One region of the Psychromonas sp. CNPT3 genome, then DNA from elsewhere that is predicted to be linked to it. Evidence: predicted binding sites of a transcription regulator. Region 1 holds the regulator's gene; each other region holds the start of a gene.
What was found. Region 1 encodes sigma-54, which starts transcription at its own class of promoters, with help from an activator protein. Its sites were predicted from a motif close to GTTGGCACGNNNNTNGNNT; they were not measured.

Region 1 (4,296 bases):
TATATTATAGTAAGTCAAGACACCTTGTTTGCTTAGCGATCTTATGTATTTTACCGCTTAAGTTATTGCGTATTGTAGAGATTTGTTTGCTGATAGCTACTGCTTTATCGTTATTTTAAACATTTATGTTCAATTTGTACCGGGTAATGATTTTTAAAGCGCTTCGCCAGTTGCTCCGCGACATAAACGGAGCGATGCTTTCCACCAGTACACCCAATTGCAATGGTGACATAATGACGATTATTATTTTCTAAATGTCCAAGCCATGATTGGAATAAATTATCGATTTGATTAATCGTTTGCTTTACGACGGGAAAGGCATCTAAATACTCTTCGATGCAAGGATCAAGTCCGGTATATTGTCGTAAGTCTTCTTGCCAGTGTGGGTTAGGCAAAAAACGCACATCAAACATGTAATCAGCATCTTCGGGATGCATATATTTAAAACCAAAGGATTGAATGACTAAAAGAAGTTTACTTTTACTGCTACCTTGTAAATAAATTTTTAAACGCTCATTGAGATCATGAATAGATAGGGTCGTAGTATCAATAACGAGAGAGGCTTTCTCTTTGATAGGTTGTAACAGTAAGTGCTCTAATTCTAATGCTTGTGATAAGGACATTTTTTGCTTAGAAAGAGGATGTAATCGTCTGGTTTCGCTATAGCGCCGAATAAGCTCTGTACTGTCAGCATCAATGTAAATGATGTCGCTTTCGACTTTGTCTTGCAAGCGTTGCAATAAATCAGCTATCTGCGAGGATTCACCGGGAAGATTACGTACGTCTAAGCTAATCGCCACTTTATTGTGCTTAGCATCGACATTTTCTAATAATTGTTCAAGTAAGGCAAAAGGGATCCCATCAATACAGTTATAACCCAGATCTTCAAGCACATGTAGTGCGATAGTTTTACCCGATCCAGAGCGGCCACTGATGATGATTAACTTCATAGTTAAGATCCCTTAATTGATTTTTAATTACATTGTAAGCATTCAAACAATATTTTATCGTCGGTCGCACTTCTTAATTGGCGTAAGAGTGTTTTATCTAATAATTTTTCACTGATGGTTGCAAGCGCGCTTAAATACTCTTGGCAACGATCTTCGGGCACAAAGATAGCAAATAAAATATCCACACTTTTACCATCTGATGCATCATAATCAATACCCTTTTGGCATTGTAAAAAAACACCTGTTGCGGGTAAGTCGCTGGAAATTTTAATATGTGGGATCGCAACACCAGAGCCAACCGCTGTTGAGCCGATTTTTTCTCGGGCAATGAGTTCATTAAAGAGAACTTGATGATCAAGGTTCAATGTTTTAGCCGCACTAATACTTATTTTTTCTAAAGCCGATTTTTTGCTGTTGCAATTTACTTGGCTAAAGACTGAATCTTCAGTTATTAAGGTAGATATTTTCATAGGGATCACTTTTTTTCTGTTCAATAGATGCAACAGAGATAATCATCTTTATTTTAAACAAGCTGATGTATAAATATTAAGCGTTTAAATAACGCAATAATAACAATAACATTAACATGAACGATGCGCTCCTAGCTATTTTTTTGCTAAGCGCTTTTTCTTTTTATTGAAAAGGCGCGAGTTTAGCAGGTTGTAAGTGCATTGCCATGTGTAAATCACTATTTTTTAATTTTTATCATACTTATAACTCATTATAGTGCATTAAATTAACTGTTTTCTTTGATTTGACGGGGGGATGCCTAAGGATTCTCGATATTTTGCAACGGTACGTCGAGCCACTTTAATACCTTGATCATCAAGTAATTTTGTCATTTTGTTATCACTTAATGGTTTGTTATTAGGTTCGCTTGCGACTAATTTTTTAATTAAAGCGCGAATAGCGGTGGACGAGCACTCTCCGCCACTTTCTGTCGCCACATGACTTGAGAAGAAAAATTTTAATTCATAAATACCACGTGGCGTATGCATAAATTTTTGGGTGGTGACGCGAGAGATTGTTGATTCGTGCATTTCGACTTCAAAGGCGACATCATTGAGTACCATCGGCTTCATCGCTTCATCACCGAGTTCAAAAAAATCTTGTTGCTGCTCTACAATGCATTTTGAAACCTTTAATAAGGTATCATTACGACTTTCTAAACTTTTGATAAACCACTTTGCTTCTTGTAAATGGCCTTTAATAAATGCGTTGTCAGCTTTACTGATCTTGCCTTTACAAAGGTCTGCATAATGTTGGTTTATAGATAAATTTGGATCACAGTCTTGATTTAAAGAGACGCACCATTGATCCGCTATTTTTTTTACATACACATCTGGCACAATATATTGCGCCTGACTGCTCTCTATTTTATTACCTGGGCGAGGCTCAAGGCTTTGTATTAAACGCATAATATGGGCTAATTGTGCTTCTTTTAATTTAGTCTTTCGTGCCAACGTTCGATAATCACGGCTTGCTAAAAGTTGCATATGTTGATCAAGGATCATTAACGCTTCTTGGCGCCAAGGCGTATCTTCACTTAGATTTCGTAATTGAATTTGTAAGCACTCTTTTGTGCCTCGAGAGGCAACGCCAACCGGGTCAAAATGTTGTATACGCTTAAGGACGGCTAATATTTCATCGAGCTCTAAATCATCTACATCTTTTTGCAAGCTTTCTAAAATGGATTCACAGCTACTGGTTAAATAGCCTGATTCATCGATAGAATCGATGATATTGGCTGCAATTAATAAATCGGTATCAGAAAAGGGAGTTAATTGCATTTGCCAAACAAGATGATCTTGTAAAGTGGTACAGGATTCGCCTTGATAAACACGATCTTCGCCATCAAAGGAGCTTCGTCCGGATGAGATGGTGGTGGTCGGAGGCGGAGTATAGGCCTCATCCCAGTTATTTTCGACCGGAAGATCATCAGAAAACTCTAGTTTAGAGATCGCCTCAGCAGTATCTATTTGACTACTATCTTGTTCTTTTTTTATGTCTTCAAGGCCACTATCATCCTCTTGCTCAAGAAGAGGATTTTCATCGAGCGCATTTTGGATCTCTTGTTGTAAGTCTAAGGTAGAAAGTTGTAATAATTTGATTGCTTGTTGTAATTGAGGGGTCATTGCAAGTTGCTGACCCATTTTCAATTGTAAACCTTGTTTTATCAAAATACTTTCTTCCTTACTAGTAGAGTTAATGACGATAACTATAGCTTAAATGCATCGCCTAAATAGACTTCTTTAACTTTGGCATTAGATAGGATCTCCTCCTGAGTTCCTATCGCGATTATTTCTCCATGGCTAACGATATATGAGTGCTGACATACATCTAATGTTTCGCGTACATTGTGATCCGTGATTAAAACGCCTAAGCCTCGATCGCGTAGTTGTTCAATAATTTTTTTAATATCGAGTACTGAAATAGGATCAACACCGGCAAAAGGTTCATCTAATAAAATAAACTTTGGATCGGTTGCGAGTGCTCTGGCTATTTCTACGCGTCGCCTTTCACCCCCAGAGAGGCTCATGCCTTTGTTATCTTTAATATGATTAATATTAAAGTCATTAAGTAACGCATTCAATTTTTCAGTGCGCTGGGCAGACGTTAGGTTTTTACGCGTTTGTAATATACCCATAATGTTTTCAGTTACGGTTAGACGTCTGAAAATAGAGGCTTCTTGAGGTAAATAACCAATCCCTTTTTGCGCTCTAATGTGCATGGGTTGATGTGAGATATCTTCATCATCAATGCATATTTTACCTTCATCTTGTTTAACCAGGCCTACCACCATGTAAAATGAGGTGGTTTTTCCTGCGCCATTTGGGCCTAATAAACCGACAATTTCACCCGTTTTAACGGTTAAATTAACGCCATTTACGACGGTGCGTCCTTTGTAACTTTTTACGAGTCCCGTTGCGATCAATTCAGCCATTTTTATTTTTCTTTTGTTGAGTTAGGTTTATTGTTGTTTTTTTCAAACTGAGCCGGTAAAAAAACCGTTTTAACCCGTTTTTCATTATTTTTATCACTCATCACAATCAACTCTTCGGTGTTTAAATAATAAATAATTTTAGCGCCGTTAATGCGACTGTCTAATTGCTTAACTTGTGCATTGCCTGTTAGCGTGATTTTAGATTTAGCGACATCATAATGAATGCTATTTGCTTGCGCATTAAAAGGCCGACCATCTTCTTGTGTTTGATAAAAAGTAGCGACGTTACCTTTTGCTAACATTTGCTCATGATTAGGCTGTGCAGTACGGGTGACAATGAGTTTATCTGCTTTTATGATAATACTACCTTGGGTGAGTAAAACATCATCAACAAAGGTAATA
Region 2 (4,296 bases), 200 kb from region 1:
GGGAAAGCGGATTTAACGATGATTTTAAATGGCGCCTTAGCGGGTCTTGTTGCAATAACGGCCGACCCCTTGTCACCCTCGCCATTGATGGCAACACTGGTAGGCGCATGTGCGGGTGTATTGGTGATCTACAGTATTTTACTTTTTGACAAATTAAAACTAGATGATCCTGTTGGTGCATTATCCGTACATGGTGTTTGTGGTGTTTTTGCGTTATTGGTAGTGCCATTGAGTAATGATAAGGCCTCTTTTTTAACACAAATTTATGGCATTGTGAGTATTTTTGGCTTTGTATTTTTAGCTTCGTTACTCATTTGGTGGTTACTTAAACGGATCATGGGAATTCGCGTGAGTGCAGCCCAAGAAGATGCTGGAATGGATTTGCATGATTGTGGGCTAGAAGCTTATCCAGAATTTACCGATTAATAAGCCATAAAGTTGCTAGGTTATACCAAAGGAATTAATTAAGTTTTCATGTATTACGCAGGAAAAATTAACACTAGCACGGCGTGAGTTGTAGAAGATAGTTGTTCTCACTTCAAAACTCACAACGTAGGATGGGATAATTTCAACAAGCAAGATGGATCACATTTTTAGATCCTTTGGTATTAGTACATGCTTGGTAACGTTATATGCAGAGCATCAAAATGTGAAATCAGTAAATCAAATTTTGACGCTCGCTCGAAGATCGATCCTGCCGGCAACACAATAAAAAAGGGATAGCCATTAACAATGGTTATCCCTTAAGTTTTTATCCGTGCCAGTGTTTGATAACGTAGCGCAAGTAATATGGATCTCTGTTAATAATGGTAAGTTACGCTGAGTGAGCCATATTGATTATTTGACTCTTGGCCTTCAAAGTCTTTATTGGCATGCTGCACAGAAAAAATCATTCCCCATTTTTTGTAGCTTATCGCGACCCCGAGACTCAAAAGCAAGCGTTGGGGAATAATATCAACATAATGACTGTCTGCAAAAGTGTTGCCATTAAGGGTAATATCATTAAAAAGATAGCTAGCATAAAGGGAAGTAAAGGCTTGCCACTGCCAAGGTGCTCCATCAGTTTTAAAACTATTTTGCATGGCACTACTCGTCGGGTTTATGGATGCATAATTATCGTCGAGAGAGGTACCTAAACGAAGCGTTATGCCAGTGCCGATATCACTGCGTAAATTACCGATACCCACTTCACTATAAAGACTGCTGTCAAAGCTAATGTTCGGTGTGAGTTTATACGTATAAAAGCGTTCAACATGCTCTGCGGTAAGTCGAAAAACGGGTTCATTTTTAATTTGATGATCCCAACCTCGTGGCTTAGAAGCTCCGATCCATTGATGCATTAAGTCCTGCGTTTGCTGAGCTAAAGAGGCCGGACCGACAACGCCTAAGCTTAATGCAAGTGAATCGACACGGTTATTTGCATAACTACGTAGTTTAGCCTGCCATAATAAAGTGCCTGCATAGGGACGATCATTTTCGATCAAATCAGGTTGAGAGATATCTTGAGGTGTATACATGGATTGCGATAAAGCATACGCAAGTGAATAATCTTTTTCGGCGCCTTTATCAAGGTAGGTCCATGCGCTGATAAAGCGGATCCAGTCTGGCATGTCAATGCTTTTAAAGTCGTTTACGGGAGCTTTAGCCCAAGCAAATAGCAGGCCGTTAGTATAGCCATCATCGCTGGCATGCAATCTGCTCATTACGTCGTTGTCAAAGGTAACTTGATACCAAGTTAGTGTGTCTTCTTTTTCATTTGCCAAAATATTGGCACTATAAGAGACTGTACTGTACAAATAGGTAATAAATAGAAGAAGAATACGTTTTTTCATTTTATTTTAGATCCTGAGTGCTGTCATGTAATTTGTAAAATCAAAGCAAGTGTTGATGTTTTTTATGCTAGGATCTGCTTAATTTGTTTTTGTGTATATACTTTGGGTTTTAACTATAAAGGAATGGTGAATAATGTTATTGAAATATAAATTAATCGGATTGTCTACTTTATTTTTATTAAGTGCTTGTGCGAGTGACCCTGCACAAGAGACTTCTGTCGGCGATATCCCGAGTTGGATATTAAACCCGCAAGTTGAAGAGGGGATTGCAGTTGCTGAATGTGTCTTGTTTTCGGGTAACATGTCAATTGATAAGCAACAAGTATTAGCAATTGCACGCACATCTTTAGCACAGCGTATCGAAACGCGTGTGAGTGCGATGGATAAAATCTATCGTGAAAAAATAGAAGTTAAAACAGGTGTTCAATCAGGATCTACTTTCTCAAGCGTCTCTAAATTGATAACAGAGCAAGTTTTAGTGGGCACAACGCCCCTTAAAATGGATATTACTAAAATAGCCGGTAAAGATAATTTATGTGTTTTAATGGCGATGGGTCAAGAATCGACTAAAGCACTTTTTGAAAGCTTAGTCACCAAAGCGGATAGACCAATGTCTGCAGATCAAGAAGATGTATTATATCAGGAATTTAAAGCGCAACGCGCCAATGATGAACTGAACCTTGAATTAGAAAAGTTACATAAGTAAGCGTTAAAAAGAGCATAAAGTGAAGTCAGTACTATATGCTCTTTTTTTGTCTATTTTAGCGCAGAGTTTAACTTGGTATAAAAGTTGCTTGTATCTGTCTATGTGTCAAAAAATAGGTAAATACAATGAATATTAATAATTCGGCTTTATTAAACAATTTACAGCTAACGGGTTTACAAAACCGTGGTGTTGATAGTGAACTTTCAATGCCAAGCATGAAATCTAATGCACCTGATTTTTCACAAATGCTTAAACAAGCTATTGATAATGTGAATGGTTTACAACAAAATACATCTTCGTTACGTAATAGTTTTGAGATGGGTGATCCAGATGTTAGTTTGGCGCAAGTCATGATCGCGTCAAATAAATCTGGACTTGCCTTTGATGCGACAGTGCAAATTCGTAATAAAATGGTTGAAGCATATAAAGAAGTGATGAGTATGCCTGTCTAATTCTTATGGCAGGAATGATGAATTAAAAGGAAAGTAAGTGGCAGAATCTGAAAATGCTCCTGAGCTGTTGATTGAAAATAATAATTTTGATGGTGAAGACTCAATGTCTGAACCAACAAAAGGGGCGCTAGCTACCTTTTTTTCTAATGTGGATGTTTTACGTCAAATAAGTATGATCATTGGGCTTTTGATTGTACTTGCTATCGTTGTTATTATTTGGTCGTGGGGAAAACAGCCTGATTATCGTCCGTTGGGAAATTATCAAACAGATGAATTGATCAGTACCTTGGACTTTCTTGATAAAGAAAAAATAACGTATCAGTTAGAAGGTAATTCCGTACTGGTCGAAGCTGAGCAGTATCAAAAAATAAAATTATTGATGACGCGTGCAGGTCTTACCCAAGACACTAATGATAGTGGTGACGATATCTTATTACAAGATATGGGCTTCGGTGTGAGTCAGCGCGTCGAGAGAGAACGTTTAAAACTCAGCCGTGAGAGGCAAATATCGGTTGCTATCATGTCGATGAAAAACATCACAAAAGCACAAGTGTTACTCGCTATTCCCAAGCAAAGTGTGTTTGCCCGCAAAGAGCGAAAAGCCAGTGCGACGGTGGTGATCACCACCTCAAAATCTTATACTCTATCGGCACAAGAGATAGACTCTATTGTTGATATTGTGGCCTCATCTGTCCAAGGTTTATCGCCAAATAGTGTAACGGTGAGCGACCAACGTGGACGTTTATTGCATTCAGGTAGTCAAGATGGTTTATCGTCACGAAGTAGCGCCGAATTTGCATTAGAGCGTGGCCGTGAGAATGAATATAAATCCAAAATTGATGCCATATTAATTCCTATTTTAGGGCTATCAAATTATACCTCTGAAGTCGATTTGGCGATGGATTTTACCATCAAAGAAGAAACCCAAAAAATATTTAATCCCAGTAAAAAATCAGTGCGCAGTGAAATGCTGGTCGAAACAAAATCAACGAATTCAATTTTAGGCAATATCCCGGGTGCATTAAGTAACCAGCCTCCGGCTGCCTCATCTATTCCTGAAGAGTTGCGTAAAGATGGCGATAAAAAGAAATCCGTGATTGGTAATAGTCATAATGAAGAAACGCGCAATTATGAAATGGATACGACGGTCGTACATATTAAACATAAAGTAGGCACCATAGATCGTCTCGCAGTTTCAGTTGCCCTTGATTATGTTCCGACAACCAATGAAGCAGGAGAGGTCACTTATGCGCCTCGAACCGATGCAGAAGTTGAAAAATTGCGCCGTTTATTAATGGGTGGACTA
Region 3 (4,296 bases), 1.0 Mb from region 1:
ATATATAATTGTAACTTTTGAGTACTGAGCATATTAGGTGAAATTTTGACTTGTACCTTTAGTTCCCCATTATTACTGCGCAGTGCCATATCATTGCGTGGATAATTGATATTGGCTTGATAAGCGATAATTTTTGTTTTTTGTTTTTCAAAGGATTTTTTTTCAATGATATGTTGCGATGTGTTCACTTCACTTTTGTTAGGCACAGCAAAAACATTATTGATTTTAATCTCGATAGGTTTATTGTTTTCATTGGCTTTATCGGAAAAATGCACATTACCTTGGGCATCTATAGTTTTATAAATGGTGGTATCGGAGGCGTAAACACTGGCACTGAAAAGGCCGAAGAAAAAGAGGTAAATGAATAAAGGCATGAGTATATTCCTTATACAAAATAAAGTATTCGATGTTTGTGTTTAATTTTTTTGCATGAGACTCGATATTTGCTTATCTCGTTTGCATGTAAAACTAAGCATACCTTTTAAAATATAAAAAAACCCGCATAAGTGCGGGTTTTTATATTTAATATTGTATGGGAAACGTAATTATACGCTGTAGTACAATTCAAACTCTTTTGGATGTGTTGCTTGTGAAACGGCTTCACACTCTGCTTTTTTAAGTTTAATAAAAGCATCAATTGAAGAGTTCGAGAACACGTCACCGTGAAGAAGGAACTCTCTGTCTTTATCAAGGGCTGCTAGCGCCTCTTCAAAAGATACGGCAACTTGTGGAATTGAATCCGCTTCTTCTTGAGGAAGATCATAAAGATCTTTATCAAGCGCTTCACCCGGATCAATTTTATTCTTAATGCCGTCAAGACCTGCCATTAGCATCACAGAAAAACCTAAATAAGGGTTCATGGTTGGATCTGGGAAACGCACTTCGATACGTGATGCTTTCGGTGAAGGCACAACAGGAATGCGAATAGATGCACTACGGTTACCCGCAGAATAAGCAAGCATGACAGGGGCTTCAAAACCAGGGATAAGGCGTTTGTATGAGTTAGTTGATGCATTAGTATAAGCATTGATAGCTTTAGCATGCTTAATAATACCGCCAATATAATAGAGCGCCATTTGTGATAGACCACCATAAAGGTCGCCAGAGAATAAATTCACGCCATCTTTCGCAAGTGATTGGTGACAATGATTACCTGAGCCATTATCGCCCACAAGAGGTTTAGGCATGAAGGTGGCTGTTTGGCCGTAAGCGTGCGCTACATTGTGTACCACATATTTGTAAATTTGTAATTCATCTGCTTTTTTTACAATGGTATTAAAGCGGCAAGCAATTTCATTTTGACCGGCAGTCGCAACTTCATGGTGATGCGCTTCAACGATCAAGCCCATCTCTTCCATGATCAAACACATAGCCGAGCGAATATTTTGGCCACTATCAACGGGTGAAACTGGGAAATAACCGCCTTTAATACCTGGGCGATGACCTGTATTACCTTCTTCGTAAACAGTGCCAGAGTTCCAAGACGCTTCTTTAGCATCAATCGCATAAAAAGCACCATTAATACTGTTTGAGTAACGAACGTCATCGAATAGGAAGAATTCAGGCTCAGGGCCAAATAAAATAGTATCCGCAAGACCAGTTGAGCGCATGTACGCTTCTGCGCGTTTAGCGACAGAGCGGGGATCGCGATCGTAACCAAGCATAGTTTTTGGCTCGAGAACATCACACCGCAAGTTTAGCGTTAGCTCATCGGTAAAAGGGTCAATGACCGCAGTACTTGGATCGGGCATTAAAATCATGTCTGAATCTTGAATACCTTTCCAGCCTGCAATTGATGACCCATCAAACATTTTACCGTCTTCAAAAAAATCTTCGGTTACTTGGTGAAAGGGTACTGAAACGTGTTGCTCTTTACCGTGAGTATCAGTAAAACGTAAGTCAACGAATTTTACGTCTTGCTCTTGAATCAGATCAAGTACGTCTTGTGCAGTTTTTACAGACATTTTTACAACCTCAATTGATATAAATAATGATGTGTTTAACAATAACTAATAAACAAGTATAGCGAGAACCATGCCAACTTGCAGAGTAGCATTTATAAGGGGCTTGATGATATTAAATTGAACTTTGCACCATTTAGGTGCTTTTTTGCGCATAAATGGTGCTGAGATATGTCTTAAATACGCAAATATACAAAATAAATTATTTATTGTGCATTTATATTTATTGTGACGTAGTTAAAACTTTCTATTTCTCAAATAATGGTTACAATGTGCGCACTTCGGTTCGGATACATTTACTGTGTTCTAAAGTAACCAAACAGATACCAATTAGGCCAATTTCACTCCCTGTAAATTAACCTAATTGGTATTTTTCTACCATTATTATTTTGAGGCGCATCATGTCGTTAGATAAATTAAGAAATATTGCCATCATTGCTCACGTTGATCACGGTAAAACTACCCTTGTTGATAAATTGCTAGAGCAATCAGGAACATTACACACACGTGGCGGTAATGAAGAACGCGTCATGGACTCTAATGATTTAGAGAAAGAGCGTGGCATTACTATCCTTGCTAAAAACACAGCGATTGAGTGGAACGGTTACCACATCAATATCGTAGATACTCCTGGACATGCTGACTTCGGTGGCGAAGTTGAGCGTATTATGTCTATGGTAGACAGTGTTTGTTTGCTTGTTGATGCAGTTGATGGCCCTATGCCACAAACTCGTTTTGTAACACAAAAAGCATTTGCACAAGGTTTAAAACCAATTGTTATTATTAACAAAATTGATAAACCTGGCGCGCGTCCTGAATGGGTAATGGATCAAGTATTTGATTTGTTTGATAACTTAGGTGCTACTGATGAGCAGTTAGACTTTAAAGTTATTTACGCATCAGCACTTAATGGTTGGGCTAATTCAGAAACTGAAGAGCCAACAGAAAACATGGAATCATTATTCCAAGCAATTGTAGATCATGTTGAACCACCAAAAGGTGATCGCGATGGTGATTTCCAAATGCAGATCTCACAACTTGATCATAATGCTTATGTTGGTGTTATCGGCGTAGGTCGTATTATGCGTGGTAGTGTTAAAGTTAACCAACAAGTAACCGTAATTGGTAGTGATGGTAAACAGCGTAAAGGTAAAGTTGGCCAAGTATTAGGTTACTTAGGACTTGAGCGTTACGATATTGATATCGCAGAAGCGGGTAATATTGTTGCAATCAGTGGTTTAGGCGAACTTAAAATTTCTGATACAGTTTGTGCACCAAATAATGTTGAAGCATTACCACCACTTAGTGTTGATGAACCAACGGTTACCATGACTTTCCAAGTTAATAACTCACCATTTTGTGGTAAAGAAGGTAAATTCGTTACTTCACGTAATATTTTAGACCGTTTAAATAAAGAGCTTGTGCATAATGTTGCACTTAAAGTGGAAGAAACGGGTGATCCTGATAAATTTAAAGTATCAGGTCGTGGTGAACTACATCTTGCAATCTTAATTGAAAACATGCGTCGTGAAGGTTTCGAGCTCGCAGTATCTCGTCCTGAAGTTATCGAACGAATGATTGACGGTGTGTTGCATGAGCCAATGGAAACATTGACTGTTGATTGTGAAGATCAGCATCAAGGTGGCATCATGGAGCAATTAGGCATACGTAAAGCTGAATTGACTAACATGATCCCAGATGGCAAAGGCCGTATACGTTTAGACTTTATGATCCCAAGTCGTGGTTTGATCGGTTTCCAAACTGAATTTATGACAATGACATCTGGCTCTGGTCTTCTTTACCATAGTTTTGATCATTACGGTCCCCATAAAGGTGGCAATATTGGTCAACGTCAAAACGGCGTATTAGTTTGTAATCAAGCGGGTAAAGCGGTTACTTACTCATTGTTCTTCTTACAAGATCGTGGTCGTCTGTTCTTAGGTCATGCAACAGAAGTATACGAAGGTCAAATCATCGGTATGCATAACCGTTCAAACGATTTAACGGTTAACTGTATTCGTGGTAAACAACTGACTAACGTACGTTCTTCTGGTACTGATGAAGCGCAAACGCTTTCACCTTTTATCGACATGACACTTGAGCAAGCGCTTGAGTTCATTGATGTTGATGAATTGGTTGAAGTAACACCAAAAAGCATTCGTATTCGTAAGAAATTATTAACAGAAAACGAACGTAAACGTGCAGCTCGCCCTAAAAAAGGTGCGTAATTAAATACGTTTAATGTTTTAAAAATCCCTTATCAGCTCAGCTGGTAAGGGATTTTTTTTATCTTTTTTTCGCGCCGTTTAAACCTAACGTTTTAAACGTTATCCGC

Region 2: a site for sigma-54 is predicted at 2,610-2,628, ahead of fliE (flagellar hook-basal body complex protein FliE). Genes of this name have one in related genera too.
Region 3: a site for sigma-54 is predicted at 2,024-2,042, ahead of glnA (glutamate--ammonia ligase). Genes of this name have one in related genera too.

What each region holds. Positions count from the first base shown of each region.
Region 1 covers NC_020802.1:2,290,452-2,294,747, reverse strand. The annotation lists gene rapZ (RNase adapter RapZ) at 111-950, opposite strand; gene PCNPT3_RS10130 (PTS sugar transporter subunit IIA) at 974-1,420, opposite strand; gene PCNPT3_RS10125 (RNA polymerase factor sigma-54) at 1,682-3,127, opposite strand; gene lptB (LPS export ABC transporter ATP-binding protein) at 3,169-3,894, opposite strand; gene lptA (lipopolysaccharide transport periplasmic protein LptA) at 3,897-4,296, opposite strand, start outside.
Region 2 covers NC_020802.1:2,491,722-2,496,017, reverse strand. The annotation lists gene PCNPT3_RS10985 (ammonium transporter) at 1-426, shown strand, start outside; gene PCNPT3_RS10980 (lipid A deacylase LpxR family protein) at 801-1,832, opposite strand; gene PCNPT3_RS10975 (hypothetical protein) at 1,966-2,538, shown strand; gene fliE (flagellar hook-basal body complex protein FliE) at 2,664-2,990, shown strand; gene fliF (flagellar basal-body MS-ring/collar protein FliF) at 3,028-4,296, shown strand, end outside.
Region 3 covers NC_020802.1:284,407-288,702, forward strand. The annotation lists gene PCNPT3_RS01330 (DUF4124 domain-containing protein) at 1-374, opposite strand, end outside; gene glnA (glutamate--ammonia ligase) at 546-1,964, opposite strand; gene typA (translational GTPase TypA) at 2,363-4,189, shown strand.